DNA from 2 places in the Pelomonas dachongensis genome. Region 1 is predicted to be linked to the other one. Evidence: predicted binding sites of a transcription regulator. Region 1 holds the regulator's gene; the other holds the start of a gene.
What was found. Region 1 encodes FliA, which starts transcription of late flagellar genes. Its sites were predicted from a motif close to CTAAAGTTTNNNNNNNNNNNGCCGNTA; they were not measured.

Region 1 (8,896 bases):
GGCATCGCCAGCAACCTCGCCAGCGGTGGCTGGAACTGGACGATGAAGCCGCTGGCGCCCAAGTTCACGCACCTGAATCCGCTGGGTGGCCTGAAGCGGCTGTTCACCGGCCAGGGTCTGGGCACCGCGCTGAAGGCAGTGCTGCTGGCGTTGGTGCTGGGCATCGTCGGCGGCATGGTGTTGAAGGACCGGCTGGCGGCCTACGTGAGCATCATGTCCGTGCCGCTGCCGTCGGCGTTGGCGTATGCGGGCCAGCAGCTGATGGGCGGGCTGGGGCTGCTGGCTGTCGCGTTGGCCGTGTTCGCCGCCATCGACGTGCCGCTTCAGCGCCAGCTGTGGCTGCGCCGCATGCGCATGAGCCGCGAAGAGGTCAAGCAGGAAATGAAGGAGGTCGAGGGCAACCTCGAGATCAAGGCCAAGGTGCGCGCCAAGATGCGCGAGATGGCCAAGCGCCGCATGCTGGCCGCCGTGCCGCAGGCCGACCTGGTGGTCATGAACCCGACCCACTACGCCGTGGCGCTGAAGTACGAAGAGGGCAAGATGGCCGCGCCCAAGGTCATCGCCAAGGGCGCCGACCTTTTGGCCATGAAGATCCGCGACCTGGCCAAGGAGAGCAAGGTGCCCGTGCTGCAGCAGCCGGTGCTGGCGCGCGCGCTCTATGCCCACGCCAAGGTCGACCAGGAGATCCCGGCGGCGCTGTTCGGCGCGGTGGCGCAGGTGCTGGCCTACGTCTACCAGCTGCGCGCCGCGCTGAAGTCGCGCCACGTGAACGCGCCGGACATGCCCAGGCCGCATGTGCCGCCCGAACTCGACCCGCACAACAAGCCGGGCTGGACGCCCGAGCCCGAGGAAGACTTCACGGAGTGAACGGGGCAGGTCGCCCGGGCTGAGAACAGCCGGGCTTTCCCGCCGCTTCTCCGGCTCAAGTTTGCCGAGCCGCCGCGAAGAATGCGATTGAGGCCAGACCCGTCGCATGAACCAGCTCACCGCCAAACTCCAAGCCCTGCTCGGCCCGCGCGCCGGCGTGATCGCCGCGTTGGGCGCACCCATTGCCGTGCTGCTGGTGCTGGCGATGATGGTGCTGCCGCTGCCGCCGTTCGTGCTGGACCTGTTGTTCACCTTCAACATCGCGATGGCGGTGATGGTGACGATGGTGGCGGCCAACATGATCCGGCCGCTGGACTTCGCAGCTTTCCCGACCGTGCTGTTGCTGACGACGCTGATGCGGCTGTCGCTGAACGTGGCGTCCACCCGCGTGGTGCTGCTGGAAGGCCACACCGGCACGGGCGCGGCCGGCAAGGTCATCGAGGCGTTCGGCCACTTCCTGATCGGCGGCAATTTTGCGGTCGGCCTGATCGTGTTCGCGATCCTGGTGGTCATCAACTTCATCGTCGTGACCAAGGGCGCGGAGCGCATCGCCGAAGTCGGCGCGCGCTTCACTTTGGACGCGATGCCCGGCAAGCAGATGGCCGTGGATGCGGACCTGAATGCCGGCCTCATCAACGAGGCCGAGGCCAAGCGCCGCCGTTCGGAGCTGGGTGACGAGGCGGACTTCTTCGGCTCCATGGACGGCGCCAGCAAGTTCGTGCGCGGCGACGCCATCGCCGGCATGCTGATCCTGGTCATCAACATCGTCGGCGGCTTCATCATCGGCATCGCCCAGCATGGCCTCAGCGCCAGCCAGGCCGCCAACAGCTACATCCTGCTGGCGGTGGGCGACGCGCTGGTCGCGCAGATCCCGGCGCTGCTGATCTCGGTGGCGGCCGCCATGGTGGTGTCACGCGTGGGGACGGACAAGGCCATCGGCAGTCAGATCGGCAAGCAGGTGTTCGGCTCGGCCAAGAGCCTGGCCATCACTGCCGGCGTCATCGGCGCGCTCGGCCTGATCCCGGGCATGCCGCACGTCGTGTTCTTGCTGATCGCCGCGGGCCTGGGCTACCTTGCCTGGTGGCTGCGCAGCAAGGAGCAGGCGCAGGAGGCAGCCAAGGCCGTCAAGCCCATCATGCCGCCCAGCGAGGGCTCGGGCGAGGCCAGCTGGGACGACCTGGTGCCGGTGGATACGCTGGGCCTGGAGGTCGGCTACCGGCTCATCACGCTGGTCGACAAGAGCAAGGAGGGCGACTTGCTGAGCCGCATCAAGGGCGTGCGGCGCAAGTTCGCGCAGGAGGTCGGTTTCCTGCCGCCGCCGGTGCACATCCGCGACAACCTGGAGCTGCGGCCCAGCCAGTACCGCATCTCGCTGCGCGGCGCCGTCGTCGGCGAAGCCGAGGCCTTCCCCGGCATGTGGCTGGCCATCAATCCCGGCCATGCGACACAGAAGCTCATCGGCACCGCCACCACCGACCCCGCCTTCGGCCTGCCGGCGGTGTGGATCGAGGAACGGCAGAAGGAGATGGCCCAAATGAGCGGGTTTACGGTGGTTGATTGCTCGACCGTCGTGGCCACCCACCTTTCACACTTGATGCAAGTGCACGCGGCCAAGCTGTTGGGTCGCGTGGAGACGCAAAGCCTGGTGGAACACCTCACCAAGCAGGCGCCGCAATTGATCGAAGACGTGATTCCCAAGATGGTCAGCATCGCCACCCTGCAACGAGTCCTCCAGAACCTGCTGGAAGAGGGCGTGCACGTGCGCGACATGCGTTCCATCGTCGAATGCCTGGCCGAGAACGCCGTCGCCGTGACCGACCCCGGCGAGCTGGCTCGCCGCATCCGCATGCACATCGCGCCGGCCATCGTGCAGCAGATCTACGGCAGCGTGAAGGAGCTGGACGTCATCGCGCTGGAACCTGAGCTGGAGCGCCTGGTCACGCAGGCGCTGAACTCGCCGCACGGCGCCGCGCTGGACCCCGGCGTGGCCGACACGCTCGCGCGCAGCGCTGCCGAGACGGCCCAGAAGCAGGAAGACCGCGGCGTGCCCGCCACGCTGCTGGTGCCCGACCTGATCCGCGCGCCCATGGCCCGCCTGCTCAAGCGCGCCGCGCCCCGTCTCAAGGTCCTCGGCCACAGCGAGATCCCTGAAACCCACACCATCCGCATCGGCTCCATCATCGGAGGCACAGCATGAACGTCCGCAAATTCACCGCTCGCACCTCGCGCGAAGCCCTCGCGCTCGTGAAGCAGGCCTTCGGGGCCGACGCTGTCGTGCTGTCCAACAAATCCGTGCCGGAAGGCGTCGAAGTGCTGGCTATGGCCCCCGAGGGCATGGGCCAGATCGAGCAGATCGCCCAGACCGCGCCGCGCACCGTGGCGCGCCAGCCGTCGCAGGCGCCGGCTCCGCAAGCGGCGCCGCAGCGCGCCCCCTTCGCCGAGCGCGCAAACCGCCAGGAGCCCAGCTTCGCCGCGGCCCCCGAGGTGGGCGGCGACGTGGAGCAGCTGGCCATGAGCACGCTGAGCTTCCAGGACTATGTGCGCGAGCGCGTGCTGCGCCGCCGCCAGGCCGAGATGACTGGTCAGCCCGACCCCGTCACGCGCGCCGCGCCTGCACCCCAGGTGCAGTCTGCGGCTTCGTCGCTGGACGCCGCGCGCGCGCAGCGCGAGCGCCGCGCTGCCGACGCGATGGCCGCGATGGCGCCGCGCCGCGCCGCGCCGGCGCAGGTGCAGGTGCACGCAGCTGCCCAGCCGCAGCCCCGCCGCCCCGCGCCGCCGGTGCTGCGCGACGAGATCCGCCTCCCACCCGCCACGCCGGTGCAGCGCGCCGTGCCGCAGCTGGGCGACATCGCCACGGCGTTCGAACCCACGCCGCTGCCGGGCCAGCCCACGTCCGTGCAGCGCAGCCAGATGGACATGGCGGCCGAGCTGCGCCAGATGCGCGGTCTCATCGAGGAGCGCTTCTCGTCGCTGGCCTTCATGGAGAAGCTGCAGCGCCAGCCCGTGCAGGCGCGCCTGACGCAGAAGCTGCTGGAGCTGGGCTTCTCGCCCGCGCTGGTGCGCAAGCTGGCCGAGAGCTGCCCGTCGGACTTCCGCGCCGGCTCGCCCACCGACCCGGCTGACGAGACGGCCTGGGCCGCGCACGTGCTGTCGCGCAACCTGCAGGCCGACGAGGCCGCGCCGGCCATCGAGGACCGGGGCGGCGTGTTCGCGCTGATCGGCTCCACCGGCGTTGGCAAAACCACCACCACCGCCAAGCTGGCCGCCCACTTCGCGACCAAGTACGGCGCTGGCCAGCTGGGCCTGATCACGCTGGACGCCTACCGCGTCGGCGCCCACGAGCAGCTGCGTGCCTACGGGCGCATCCTCGGTGTGCCCGTGCACACCGCGCACGACCGCGCGTCGCTGGACGACCTGCTGGACCTGCTGTCCAGCAAGAAGCTCATCCTCATCGACACCGCCGGCATGGCGCAGCGCGACAGCCGCACGCAGGAGCTGCTGGAGATGCTCGCCCACCCCAGCATCAAGAAGCTGCTGGTCATCAACGCCGCGCAGCAGGGCGAGACCATCGAGGACGTCGTCAACGCCTGGAAAGCCGCCGCCTGCGAGGGCGTGGTGCTCAGCAAGCTCGACGAAGCGGTCAAGCTGGCCCCGGCGCTGGACACGCTGATCCGCCACAAGCTCAAGGTGCTGGGCGTGGCCAACGGCCAGCGCGTGCCGGAAGACTGGCACCGCCTGCCCAGCGTGGCGCTGGTGCAGCGCGCGTTGAAGGGCGCCGCATCCGGCGCCTGGCGCATGGACAACACCGATGTCAACCTGATCTTCGCCGGCGGACCGCTCGCCGACGCGGGCCTGCGGGCGGTCCACTGATGCGAGGCGTCACAGTGCGTTTTGAGCGGGCCGCGCGCCGGGCCGCTCCCAAGCCGGCCCGCATCCCCTCGGGAGACCGGTCAAAGCATTCCTTGCACGAGGGGCAAACATGATGGATCAAGCCCACGGTCTGCGCCGCCTCTTCGCCGCCTCCAAGACCCGCTTCGTGCCGGTCGTCAGCAACCCGCGCGTGATGGGCGCCGGCGTGCTGCTGGAAGGCCTGTGCGCCGCATTCAGCGAACTGAACCTGAAGACGTTGGTGGTTGACGCCGGTGAGCATTCGCCGGCGCCCTCGGAGCTGGCGCAGGTGGACCTGTCCAACTGCATCGAGCGCCTGTCGCCCAAGGTGTCGTACCTGGCCGCTCGCGGCCTGCCGCTGCGTCATATCAATGCCAACGGGTCGGCTGCTTCCTTCCTGGAGGCCGTGTCTGCCGCCGCGCCGGATGCCGACGTCATCCTGCTGCACGCACCGGCGCCTGAGCTGGCCCGCATCGTCGCGCTGCGCGAGGTGCGTCCACTGTTGTTGGCGGATACCGATCCGCACAGCGTCACCGAGGCCTACGCCGGCATGAAATGGCTCACGCAGCGGGCGGGGCTGATGGTCTACAGTCTGCTGATGGCCTGCCACCCCCAGCTGCGCGTGGCCACTCGCATCGCGCAGCAGCTCCACTCGTGCGCCGACGGTTTCCTCGGCGCGGTGCTGCGCGACTGGGCCTGCCTGGACCCGCGCGCCTCGCAGCATGCGCCGCTGACGCCCGAGCTGCGCCACCTGGCCCGCGAGCTGCTGCTGGCGGCGCCCCCGGGCGCCGCCATCGACGCCGCTTCTGACGCGACCCCGCTGCGCCCGGCGCGCACGGTGTCCAACCCTTTCCTCGCAGCGCATTGACCTCTGCTGGGAGCAGAACATGTACACGCCCAAAGGCCGCCTCGACAACAGCACGCTGATCAAGCAGTACAGCCCGCTCGTCCGACGCCTGGCGCACCAGATGATCGCCAAGCTGCCGGCCAACGTGGAGGTGGACGACCTCATCCAGGTCGGCCTCATCGGCCTGACCGATGCGCTGTCCCGCTTCGACGCCGAACAGGGCGTGCAGTTCGAGACCTTCGCCACGCAGCGCATCCGCGGCGCCATGCTCGACGAGCTGCGCGGCGGCGACTGGATGAGCCGCGGCACGCGCCGCCAGCAGCGCGAGATCGAGGCCGCGGTGCACAAGGTCGAGCAGAAGCTTGGCCGCGCGCCGAAGGAGGAGGAGATCGCCAAGGAGATGGGCCTGTCGCTGGCCGACTACCAGGAGCTGCTGGGCAAGGTGCGCGGCACGCAGCTGGTGTACCTGGAAGACATGTCGGGCGACGACGGCGACAACGACTACCTTGACCGCCACGTCGCCGACGAAAGCGCCAACCCGATGGCGCAGCTGCAGGACCACCGCATGCGCGAGGCGCTGGTGGCCGCCATCAAGAACCTGCCCGAGCGCGAGCAGTACGTGATGAGCATGTACTACGAGCACGACATGAATCTCAAGGAGATCGCGGCCGTGCTCAAGGTCACGGAGTCGCGCGTGTGCCAGCTGCACAGTCAGTCCATCGCAAGGTTGCGCGTTAAGCTGCGCGACTGGTGATCTGAGGGGCGGCTGACAGCGGCGGCCCCAGCCTATAAGCGGGGGACAAACGCATGTTCAGGTGGCCCAAGGCCGGAGTCTCGGCGTCTGCGCAGACCGTTCGGGAGGAGCCCGTCCGGCGCGATGACAGCGCGGCGTTGAACGTCGTCAAGAAGCTGTCGCGCTCCATTTCCACCGTGGGCAAGGACGCCGCCGAGGTGCGCGGCGCGCTGGAAGACACGCAGCGCGTGGTGCAGGCGCAGGGACAGGCCATGCAGGCGCTGGCCCAGCAGCTCGACCAGATCAGCCAGGCTCAGGCGGCCATCGCCACCGCCACGGCGCAGAGTTCGGCCGCCGTGCAGCGCGCACGTGGTGCGCTGGGCGTCGTAGGCGGCGAGGTGGTGGGGATGGCCAGCACGCTGGCCCAGGTGTCCGAGGCCGCCGCCGAGATCACGAAGATCTCGCTGCAGACCCGGTTGGTGGCCTTCAATGCCGCCGTCGAGGCCAAGCATGCCGGTGACGCCGGCCGTGGTTTCGCCGTTGTTGCCGAGGCCGTGAAGGCGCTGGCAGGGCAGGTCGAGGCCTCGTCCAAGGCCATCGTCAGTGCCATTGCCACGCTGCAGACGCGCATCGACCGCTTCAGTGACGAGCTGACCGAGAAGGGCGCCAAGCCCAGCCAGATCCACGCCGCCTTCCACGAGGTCGAGGAAGACGTGCAGCGCATTGCCGCCTCCGCGGCGCACAGCGGCCAGCAGATGCAGCTGCTCAACGAGCACGCCCACGAGCTGGGCCGCGAGGTGACCGACGCGTCGCAGAGCCTGAAGGTGGCCTTCGATGGCAGCGACCGTTTCCTGCGTATGTCGGAAGATCTGATCGAGCAGATCGCGGAGAGCGGCGTGGAGGTCGATGACATGCCCTTCATCCGCGCCGCGCAGGCGGCGGCGGGCGAGATCTCCGCGCTGCTGGAGGCCGCGCTGCGAGACGGCCAGATCAGCGAGGCCGACCTGTTCGACGAGAACTACCGGCCCATCGCCGACACCAACCCGCAGCAGCACACGACGCGTTTCTGCCAGCTGAGTGACCGCCTGTTCCCCGGTGTGCAGGAGAAGACGCTGGGCTTCAGCGACAAGATCGTGTTCTGCATTGCCGCCGACCGCAATGGCTACATCGCGACACACAACCGCACGTACTGCCAGCCACAGCGGCCGGGCGACACGGTCTGGAACACGGCCCACAGCCGCTACCGGCGCATCTTCAACGACCGCACCGGCCTGGCGTCCGCGCGCAACGCGCGGCCGTTCCTGCTGCAGACCTACCGCCGCGACATGGGCGGTGGCCGTTTCGTGCTGCTGAAGGAGGCGGCGGCGCCCATCATGGTCAAGGGCCGCCACTGGGGCGGCCTGCGCCTGGCCTTCAATTTCTGACCGAGCGGCGGATCTCGCGGTTCAGCAGTGCGAGCCAGGCCTCGGCCTGGGGGTGGTGCCGGCTGATCGCGATGTAGCTGTTCTTGACCTCGATCGCCGGCGCTTGCCAGCGAACGTCGTCGGCGCCCCGCGGCTGCGAGGCCAGCAGGTGCTCGAAGGTGGCGCGCTCGGACATCACCGCGTCGACGCGGCGGCGCCGGAGCATCTCCAGCCCGGGGCGCGGGTCCACCAGCTCGTACAACTGGTAGCGGCCGTCGGCCAGCGCGGCTGGCAGGTAGGAGCCGCGCTGATAGGCCACCGTGGCATCCGGCGGCAGCGGCGTGTCGAGGTCGGCGCGCACGAACAGGCCCAGCTCCATGCGCGTCACCGGCAGCGAGTACAGGAACAGGGTGTCACGCTCCTCGTTGCGCCACAGCGAGAGCAGCAGGCACTCGCCGTTCCTGGCCATCGCGAAGGCACGCACCCACGGCACGTGTAGCGTCTGCACGCCCAGGCCACCAGACTCGAAGGCGCGGCGCGCCAGCGCGGTGATGCTGCCGCCATCGGGCGCCGCCGCGCTGACATAAGGCGGGAAGTCGGTCACGCACAAAGGCACGCGCGCGTGTGCCGCAGCGCTGCCGGCGGCCAGGGCCAGCAACGCCGTCCACCGCCTCATTCCGCGATGCACGCCCGGTTCTTGCCTGTGTGCTTGGCCTCGTACAGCGCCACGTCCGCGCGGTCCAGTGCCGTCTCCAGCGTCTCGCCGGGGCGGTACAGCGTGACGCCGGCCGAGAAGGTCACGAAGACGTCCTTGCCCTCGTGGTTGAACAGCGCCATCGACAGCGAGCGCTGCAGCCGTACGAGTACGGCCTGCGCCTCGTCCAGCGGGGTGTTGGGCAGCATCAGTACGAACTCCTCGCCGCCGTAGCGTGCCACCATGTCACCGGGCCGCAACGAGGCCTGCGTGCGCTCGGCCAGCGACTTCAGCGCGATGTCGCCGGCGTGGTGGCCCAGGCTGTCGTTGAGCTTCTTGAAGTTGTCGATGTCCAGCAGTGCCAGGGCCATGCGTGTGGACTCGCGCTCGGCCTTGGCCTGCTCGATGCCGAAGGCCTGGATCAGGCCGCGGCGGTTGGCCACCTGCGTCAGCTGGTCGGTGTG
Region 2 (8,896 bases), on a different contig from region 1:
GCAGCCCCAGCTGCCCGCAGTGCGGCGGCAGCCTGCCGCGTCAGGCCCTGTGGCGGGCCGTGAGCTGCAGCTACTGCAAGGCCGTCGTCACGCTGAACACCCGCTGGGTGGAGCGCGCGGCCTTCCGCGCCGCCTGGGCCCGCGCGCAGCTGCGTGCCGATGACGGCGACTGGGTCACGCTGGCCGGCACCGACTATCGCCTGCTGGCGCCGCTGGGCCGAGGCACGACGAGCGAGGCCTGGCTGGCCGAGCGCCAAGGCAACGCCCGGCTGCGCGCCGTCATCAAGCTCGAACCGCCCGCGGCTGCCGGCAAGCAGGCCCGCGAGGCGACCACGCTGCAACGCCTGCAGGCACTGAGTGGCCCCGGGAGCAGCTATTTCTCGCTGCGCCTGCCGCAGCCCGTTGCGCAGGGCCTCACCGCGCGCGGCGCAGCGATCGCCGTCCGGGCCTGGCCCGGCTTCTGGGGCAGCCTGGCCGACGTGATGGCGCTGCATCCTCAAGGCCTGGCCGACCCGCGGCACGCGGTGTGGCTGTGGCGCCGCGTGCTGGAGCTGCTGGACTATCTGCACGGCCAGGGGTGGTGTCATCTGGACCTGCGCCCCAAGCACTGGCTCATCCATCCGGCCGACCACGGCGTGCACCTGGTCGGCTGGAGCCGCGCCGCCCCGCAGGCCGACCCGGCGGTGGACCTGCAGCAATCGGCCTGGGCCCTGCGCGCCGCGCTGGCCGGCGCAGGCGAGGCGCCACCCGCCCTGCCCGCGCGTTGCCCTGCGGCACTGGCCCAGCTGCTGCGGCGCGCCAGCGAAGACCGCGACTGGTGCCGCGGCCAGGGCGCCGCCGGGCTGGCCCGTCAGCTCAGCGCCGCAGCGCTGGCAGACTTCGGGCCACCGCGCTTCGTGCCCTTCGACCCGCAGCGCGCCTGAACACTTTGACACGGAGAACCCATGGGACACGGCAACTACTCGCACGCGGCGCACGCCGCACTGCTGGCCGACCGCGCCGACCTCGATGCGGAACAGGTCTTCCGCCAGACCGGCTGCCACCCGCTGATGAATCCGCGCGGCCTGACGGTGCGCGAATCGCGCGACAGCGCCGACCATCCGCACGCCCTGCCCATCGCCTTTGCGCTGGACGTGACCGGCTCCATGGGCGACATCCCGCGCAACCTCGCCCAGCGCGACCTGCCGCAGTTCATGGGCCTGCTGGGCGCCTGCGCCATCGCCGACCCGCAGGTGCTGTTCATGGCCATTGGCGACGCCACCTCGGACGACGCGCCGCTGCAGGTGGGGCAGTTCGAGTCCACCGCCGAGCTGATGGACCAGTGGCTGACCTGGAGCTTCCTGGAGGGCGGCGGGGGCGGAACCGGCTCCGAGAGCTACGAGCTGGCCTTCTACCTGCTGGCCCGCCACACCGACACGGACAGCTGGGTGAAGCGCCGCCACAAGGGCTACCTGTTCATGACCGGCGACGAGCTGCCGTACCCGGCTGTCTCGCGCCACCAGGTCGGCGCGCTGCTGGGCGACCAGCTGGACGAGGACATCCCGATCGAGGAAGCGATCGCGGCCGCGGCCGAGCAATACCATCTGTTCTTCCTGATCCCCGACCTGCAGCGCCGCCAGCGCTGCGAGTCGCGCTGGCGCGACCTGCTGGGCGACCACGTCATCTGCATGGAGTCGCCCGACGACACCTGCCACGTGGCCGCCGCCCTGGTGGGGCTGACGGAAGGCCGGCTGGCCGATGTCGATGCCGTGGCCCGCGTGCTGGCGGACCAGGGCCTGGCGCGCGAGCGCGTCAGCGCCGTCGTGCGGGCGCTGCGGCCGTATGCCGAGCTGCTGAAGCCAGGCGCGGTAGGCCTGCCGCTGCGCCCCGGTGCACGGCCTGCCGGCGCAGCCGCCGGCGGCTGGTGGAAGAAGCTGTTCGGCTGAAGTGTTCGCCGCCTTCGTCGACCTGGGCTTCGGCGACGCCGGCAAGGGCAAGTTCGTCGATGCCTGGGTGCGCCGGCGGGGCGCGCACACGGTGGTCCGCTTCAACGGCGGCGCGCAGGCCGGGCACAACGTGGTGCTGCCGGACGGCCGCCACCACACCTTCTCGCAATGGGGCGCGGCCAGCTTCGTGCCGGGCGTGGCCACCGTGCTGGCGGCGCCGGTCGTCGTGCATCCCGGCGCACTGCTGCAGGAGGCGCAGGCGCTCATTGCACGGGGCCTGACCGATCCCTGGCAGCGCCTGTTCATCGACGGCCGCTGCCGCGTGACCACGCCCTTCCTGCAGGCCGCCGGCCGCCTGCGCGAGCGGGCGCGCGGCGCCGCGGCGCATGGCAGCTGCGGCGTCGGCTTCGGCGAGACGGTGGCCTTGTCGCTGCAGCAGCCGGCCCTGGGCCTGCACTGGGCCGACCTGGCGCAGCCGGCCCGGGCGCTGGCCCGGCTGCGCGACCAGCAAGCCTGGCTGCGCGAGGCCTGGCCCGAGCCGCCCGACGCCGCCGCCCAGGCCGACTGGCAGGCCTTGCACGAGGTCGCGCTGGCCGAGCGCTGGCTGGTGCAGGCGCACGAAGCCTGGCGGCTGGCACCGGCGCGGTCTGCCGACTTCATGGCCAGCCAGCTGGCCCGACCGGGGCACGTCGCCTTCGAAGGCGCCCAGGGCGTGCTGCTGGACGAAGACCACGGCTTTCACCCGCACACCACTTGGAGCCGCGTGACGCCGACCGCGGCGGTCGATGTGCTGCGCGATCTGGGGCTCACGCCCAGGCTGCACCGCTACGGCATCGTGCGCAGCTATCTGACCCGCCATGGCACCGGCCCGCTGCCGACCGTCGACCCGGCGCTGGACTCGCTGCCCGAACCGCACAACCCCGAGGACGGCTGGCAGGGCCCATTCCGCCGCGGCCATCCGGACGCGCTGCTGCTGCGCCACGCCGCCAGGGCCTGCGGTGCGTTGGACGGCCTGCTGGTGGGCCATCTGGACGCCGTGCCTGTCGGCCTGCGCTGGTGCCACGCCTATCGAGATGCCCCAGCGCTGCCCCAACTCGCGCCCGAGGCGCTCACCGCCTGGCTGCAGGCAGCGCAGCCGCTGTACGAACCTGGCCTGCTCAGCCGCGATGCACTGCTGGCGCGGCTGCACGAAGCCAGCGGTGCCGCGCTGGCGGGCTGGTCCGACGGCCCCACGCACCGCGACGTGCGCTGGCTAGACCCCGGGGAATGATGAGACCGCGCAACTGGCGACAATCACGGCCATGTTCGCTCCGTCCCAGCTCGAAGTCCGGCGCTTCTTCTGCGCCACCTACCGCAAATGGCGCGATGGCGCGCCGCTGATTCCGATGGAGGCCATCGCGGCGGACTGGATCGCCGAGCACCCGGAATACCACGACGAACTCGCCGACGAGGCCGGCGCGCTGGAGAAGGTCTACACCGTGGAGGAAGGCCGCACCAACCCCTTCCTGCACCTCTCCATGCACCTGACCATCACCGAGCAGCACGCCATCGACCAGCCCAGCGGCATCCGCCAGGCCGTGGACCTGCTCAGCGCCAAGCGCAACTCCCGCCACGACGCGCATCATGTCGCCATGGAGGCGCTGGGCGAGATGATCTGGGCGTCGCAGCGCAGCGGCATGCCGCCGGACGGGCACGTCTACCTGGACAAGGTGCGCCAGGCGGCCACGCGCTAGAAATGACAAAGCCACCCGAGGGTGGCTCTTTTCATGGCGGCGCGTCGGCCTCAGGCGGTGAAGCTGCCGCCGCCAATGCTGCGGCGTTCGGCCTTGCCGGCAGCACCGTACAGACCGGTCGGCTCGCTCGGGATCAGCACGTCCAGCGCGCGGTCCAGCGACGCGTTGCCGCGGGCCAGCGACTCGCGCTGCGCGGCCAGCAGGCCCCCAGCGCGCACCAGGCGGTTGCGCAGCGCTGCCGGCACACCGCCGGTGCGGGCAGCTTCGCCGAAGCTCTGCACAGCGCGGGCCAGGTGCTGGTGCAGCTCGGACGAGAACTGTTCGATGGCGGCGGCGTCGCGCCGGGTCAGCGCGTCGCCAAGCTGGTTCAGCGTGGCTTCGACGGCCAGCAGCGGAGCTTCCAGTTCGGCGCTGAGCGGGGCGGACGAGGCGATGGCGGTCATGTTCTTCTGAGCGTGTTCAGTGCTTGTTGGCGCGGCTGTCCAGCAATTCTTGCGCATTCGCGACCAGCTTGTCCGCGATCGCGTTGGCATTGATCGTGAACTTGCCCTCGGTGATGGCCTGCGAGATGCGGGCGACCTTGGCGGCGTCGAAGCTGCCATCGTCGGCACCGGCGCTGGCGGCCAGCTTGGCGGCGCTGGAAATCTCCACCTGGGCGCTGGCGGCCGGCGCGGAGGCGGCCTGGCGGATGGTCTCGGTCGCTGCCGCCTCAGGCTTGCGCGCGGTGGCACGCTCGGCCTTGGCAGGGCTGGCGCTGCCGTCGGGGCTGGGGCTGTTGCCGATCTTCATGAGGTTTCTCCAGGTTGCGGGGCGGGCCCCGCAGCGGGCGTTGCTAGGGAGTTTCCTCCTGTATCGGCCGCTGGTCCTGGATCTTGAGCGGGATTTGCCGGATTTTTCCGGTCCATCTCGAGGTTTTCCGGGTTTCGTGGCGATTTGCTCACAGCAGCAGTTCCACCTGACGCTCGCCCACGGCCCGGCCGCTGGCAACACGGCCGCTGTCAAAGCGCACCCTGACGAGCTGGCCTTCGAAGCCCGGCCCCAGGGCCTGGGCCACTGACGACACGGCAAAACCCGCGCCGACCGCCCTCACCTGCACGGTCTCGCCGGCGGCGAACCACTGGCGGGACTTGAGGTCAGGCGCGCGCAGCGCCTCGGCCGCGCCCACGGGCCGCGCGAGCGAGCGTCCGATGAGCTGCGCGGGGTCGGTGAACACCGCACCGGCTTCGGCCGCAATGTCGGTATCGGCCAGCGCGAGCTGTTCTTGAGACAAATTGACGCCGGCCGGCAGCGGGCCGGCGGCCACGACCACCTGACCGATGACGGCCACGCGCACCGGCAGCGTCACGTTCCAGCGCACGCTGCCGTCGACGCAGCGCAGTCCGATGCGGCTCCTGCCCCAGGCGCGCATGCCGGGCGGCAAGTAGGGCTGCACCTGCCGGCACGGCGCCAGGCGCAGCCGCGGGTCCAGCGCACCCGTCTCGACCACCACGCGGGTGCCGGGCGGCGCGGTCGCACGCGCCGCGGTCTCGGCCAGCTGCCGCACACGTTCGATCAGTGCCGGGTCCAGCGCGGTCTGCGCGCGGGCGTACACCCCCGTCAGCGACAGGCACAGCAGGAGCGCAATTCGACACAGCATGGCCGCCACTTTAGGGAAGGCCGCGGTGCCCCTGGATCGGAATTGACGGGCTTTGATACCGCTAATCCCGCTCATGTTTCGGCCCGTGCGGCAGAACAATTTGTCCAAGAGCCAGACCGGCTGCACCTCGCGAGAGGCCCCAGATGTTGAACCGAATCACCGACACGCTGAACTTCCAGACCCAGGCGCTCTCGCTGCGGGCGGAGCGTCAGCGCCTGCTCGCCAGCAACATCGCCAACGCGGACACGCCGGGCTACCAGGCCCGCGAGATCAACTTCGCCCAGGCGCTGCGCGAGGCCACCGGCGAGGTCGGCACGCCGGGCAGCCTGGCCACCACGCAGCGCGGCCACATGGCGCCGCTGGCCGGTGCGCGGGGCGAAAGCGGCAAGGCCTACGCGCTGCAGTCGCAGACCAGCATGGACAGCAACGGCGTGGACATGGACCGCGAACGCGCCAGCTTCGCCGACAACTCGGTGAAGTACGAAGCCACGCTGCGCTTCATCAACGGCTCCGTGCGCACGACGCTGGACTCGATGAAGTCGCACACGCAGGGCTGAGCCAGGAGTAGACCGCCATGTCGATGTTCCAGATCTTCAACGTCTCCGGCAGCGCGGTCAGCGCGCAAAGCCAGCGGCTCAACGTCGTCGCCAGCAACCTGGCCAACGTCGACACCGTGGCCGGCCCCGACGGCCAGGCCTACAAGACACGCCAGGTGGTGTTCCAGACCCAGCTGATGGGCGCCGGCGACGACAGCGGCAACGCCGGCGTGCGCGTCACCAACATCACCGAAGACCAGACGCCCGGCCGCCGTGTGCACGACCCCAAGCACCCGCAGGCAGGCGCCGACGGCTACGTGACGTACTCCAACGTGAACCCGGTGGAGGAGATGGTCAACATGATCTCCGCCTCGCGGTCCTACCAGAACAACATCGAAGTCATGAGCACGGCCAAGAGCCTGTTGCTGAAGACGCTGCAGCTCGGCCAGGGCTGAGCAGGAAGGCCGACATGATCACCGCACTGAATGGCACATCGACGGGCACGTCGAGCACGGCCACCAAGAACGCCCAGGACACGCAGGACCGCTTCCTGAAGCTGCTCGTCGCGCAGATGAACAACCAGGATCCGCTGAACCCGATGGACAACGCGCAGGTGACGAGCCAGATGGCGCAGATCCAGCAGGTCACCAGCCTGTCCACGCTGGACACCAGCATCAAGGGCCTGGGCGGCCAGCTGGGGCAGATGCAGGCGCTGCAGTCCATCACGCTGGTGGGCCGCGAGGTCAGCGTGCCCAGCGACAAGGTCCGCGTCGTCAACGGCAAGGTCGAGGCCAGCTTCGAGCTGGAAGCCGCAGCCAAGAACGTCAAGCTGGAGATCCTGGGCCCGGCCGGCAACGTCATCGACACCAAGGAGCTGGGCGCCCAAGGCACGGGCCGCCAGACCCTCACCTGGAACGCCGGCACGCTGGCCGCCGAGGGTGTCGACCTGAAGTACCGCCTCACGGCCACCAACGGCACGGCGGCGGTCAAGTCCGTCACCTACGCGCACGACACGGTTGACGCCGTCTACAGCGAGAACGGCGGCCTGAAGCTCAACCTCGCCCGCCTGGGCCCGGTCGACTACGCGGCGGTCTCGTCCGTCAACTGACCCTCCCTGCCCTTTCCTTCCGCACGACAGCAAGGACTCCTCCATGAGCTTCCAGCAAGGCCTCTCCGGGCTCAACGCCTCGTCCAAGAACCTGGACGTCATCGGCAACAACATTGCCAACTCGGGCACCTACGGCGCCAAGGCGTCGCGAGCGGAGTTCTCCGACGTCTACGCGATGGCGCTGAACGGCGCCGGCCAGAACCAGATCGGCATCGGCACCTCGCTGCAGACCGTGGCCCAGCAGTTCACGCAGGGCAACATCAGCACCACCGAGAACCCGATGGACCTGGCCATCAACGGCGGCGGCTTCTTCCAGCTCAGCGACGGCGTGAACCCGACGCTGTACAGCCGCAACGGCCAGTTCAAGGTGAGCAAGGACGGCTTCATCGTCAACAACGACGGCCTCAAGCTGATGGGCTATCCGGCCAATGGCCAGGGCGTCATCCAGCCCGGCACCGCCACGCCGCTGCAACTGCCCACGGGCGGCATCCCGCCGGCGGTGACGAGCAAGGTGTCGATGGAGTTCAACCTCGACTCCCGCCTGAAGGTCACCGCACCCGAAGACGGCACGGGCACCGGCCTGGACCTGTCGGACAGCACCACCTACAACAACGCCACGTCCATGACCGTCTACGACGCCAAGGGCCAGGACGTGGCCGTGACCTTCTACTTCCAGCGGGCTGCGATTGCCGACGACGGCAGCGACGTCTGGAACGTCTACGCGACCGCCAACGGCACGCCGTTCGACGTCGACGCCGAGGGCAACACCATCTCGGTGGACGACCTGGGCAACCCGACGACTCCCTACACGGTGCTGACCTTCCCGTCCACCGGCGGCTCGCCCACCAGCCCGACCGCCCCCATCTCGATGACCGTGCCCGCCGGCACAAGCAACCGCGGCTACTCCACGCTCGCCATCGAAGGCATCCAGCTGGACCTGAGCGGCATCACCGAGAACGGCAGCAGCTTTGCGGTGACCAACCTGACCCAGGACGGCTACGCCCCGGGCCAGCTGACCGGCATCCAGGTCGCCGACGACGGCACCGTGCTGGCGCGCTATTCCAACGGCCAGAGCAAGCCCGCCGGCCAGGTGGAGCTGGCCAACTTCCGCAACCCACAAGGCCTGCAGCCGATGGGCGGCAACGTCTGGCTGCGCACCGTCGGCTCTGGCGATCCGGTGGTGGGCGTCCCGGGCGACGGCAACATGGGCGCGCTGCGCTCGGGTTCGCTGGAGGAAAGCAACGTCGACATCACGGCCGAGCTGGTCAACATGGTGACGGCGCAGCGCGCCTACCAGGCCAACGCGCAGACGATCAAGACGCAGGACCAGGTCCTGCAGACCATCGTCAACCTGCGCTGATATCCACTGACGGCGAGGACGCGCGATGGATCGGATGATTTACCTGTCGATGGCCGGCGCCAAAGCGGCCATGCAGCGGCAGGACGTGCTCTCGCACAACCTCGCCAACGTCACGACCAACGGCTTCCGCGCCGAGCTGCAGGCCTTCCGCGCCGTGCCGGTGCGCGGCGACGGCGCGTCCACGCGCGCCTTCTCGCTGGAAACCACCATCGGCTACAACGACGCGCCCGGCGCGCTGACCGCCACCGGGCGCAACCTTGACGTGGCCATGCAGGGCCAGGCCTGGCTGGCCGTGCAGGCCAACGACGGCACCGAGGCCTACACCCGCGCCGGCTCGCTGGACGTGAACGCCGAGGGCATCCTGGTCATGCGCAACGGCATGCCGGTACTGGGTGACGGCGGCCCCATCAACGTGCCGCCCAACAGCGAGATCGCCATCGGCGCCGACGGCACCGTCAGCGCCAAGGCACCCAACCAGCGGCCCACCAACATCGGCCGGCTCAAGCTCGTCACGCCCGAGACGACACAGGCGCTGACGCGCGGCGACGACGGCTTGTTCCGCGCCGGCGACGGCGACCTACCCGCCGACGCGAACGCC

Region 2: the regulator FliA is predicted to act here: its motif matches at 4,509-4,535, upstream of flgM (flagellar biosynthesis anti-sigma factor FlgM).

The regions. Positions count from the first base shown of each region.
Region 1 covers NZ_JBIGHY010000011.1:22,867-31,762, reverse strand. The annotation lists gene flhB (flagellar biosynthesis protein FlhB) at 1-867, shown strand, start outside; gene flhA (flagellar biosynthesis protein FlhA) at 974-3,064, shown strand; gene flhF (flagellar biosynthesis GTPase FlhF) at 3,061-4,737, shown strand; gene ACG02S_RS22815 (MinD/ParA family ATP-binding protein) at 4,850-5,623, shown strand; gene ACG02S_RS22810 (RNA polymerase sigma factor FliA) at 5,643-6,356, shown strand; gene ACG02S_RS22805 (methyl-accepting chemotaxis protein) at 6,410-7,759, shown strand; gene ACG02S_RS22800 (substrate-binding periplasmic protein) at 7,749-8,414, opposite strand; gene ACG02S_RS22795 (GGDEF domain-containing protein) at 8,411-8,896, opposite strand, start outside.
Region 2 covers NZ_JBIGHY010000010.1:180,246-189,141, forward strand. The annotation lists gene ACG02S_RS22595 (protein kinase family protein) at 1-923, shown strand, start outside; gene ACG02S_RS22600 (VWA domain-containing protein) at 945-1,925, shown strand; gene ACG02S_RS22605 (adenylosuccinate synthetase) at 1,927-3,195, shown strand; gene ACG02S_RS22610 (DUF1841 family protein) at 3,227-3,658, shown strand; gene ACG02S_RS22615 (hypothetical protein) at 3,709-4,101, opposite strand; gene flgM (flagellar biosynthesis anti-sigma factor FlgM) at 4,118-4,447, opposite strand; gene flgA (flagellar basal body P-ring formation chaperone FlgA) at 4,596-5,294, opposite strand; gene flgB (flagellar basal body rod protein FlgB) at 5,438-5,851, shown strand; gene flgC (flagellar basal body rod protein FlgC) at 5,869-6,285, shown strand; gene ACG02S_RS22640 (flagellar hook assembly protein FlgD) at 6,300-6,938, shown strand; gene flgE (flagellar hook protein FlgE) at 6,982-8,298, shown strand; gene flgF (flagellar basal-body rod protein FlgF) at 8,324-8,896, shown strand, end outside.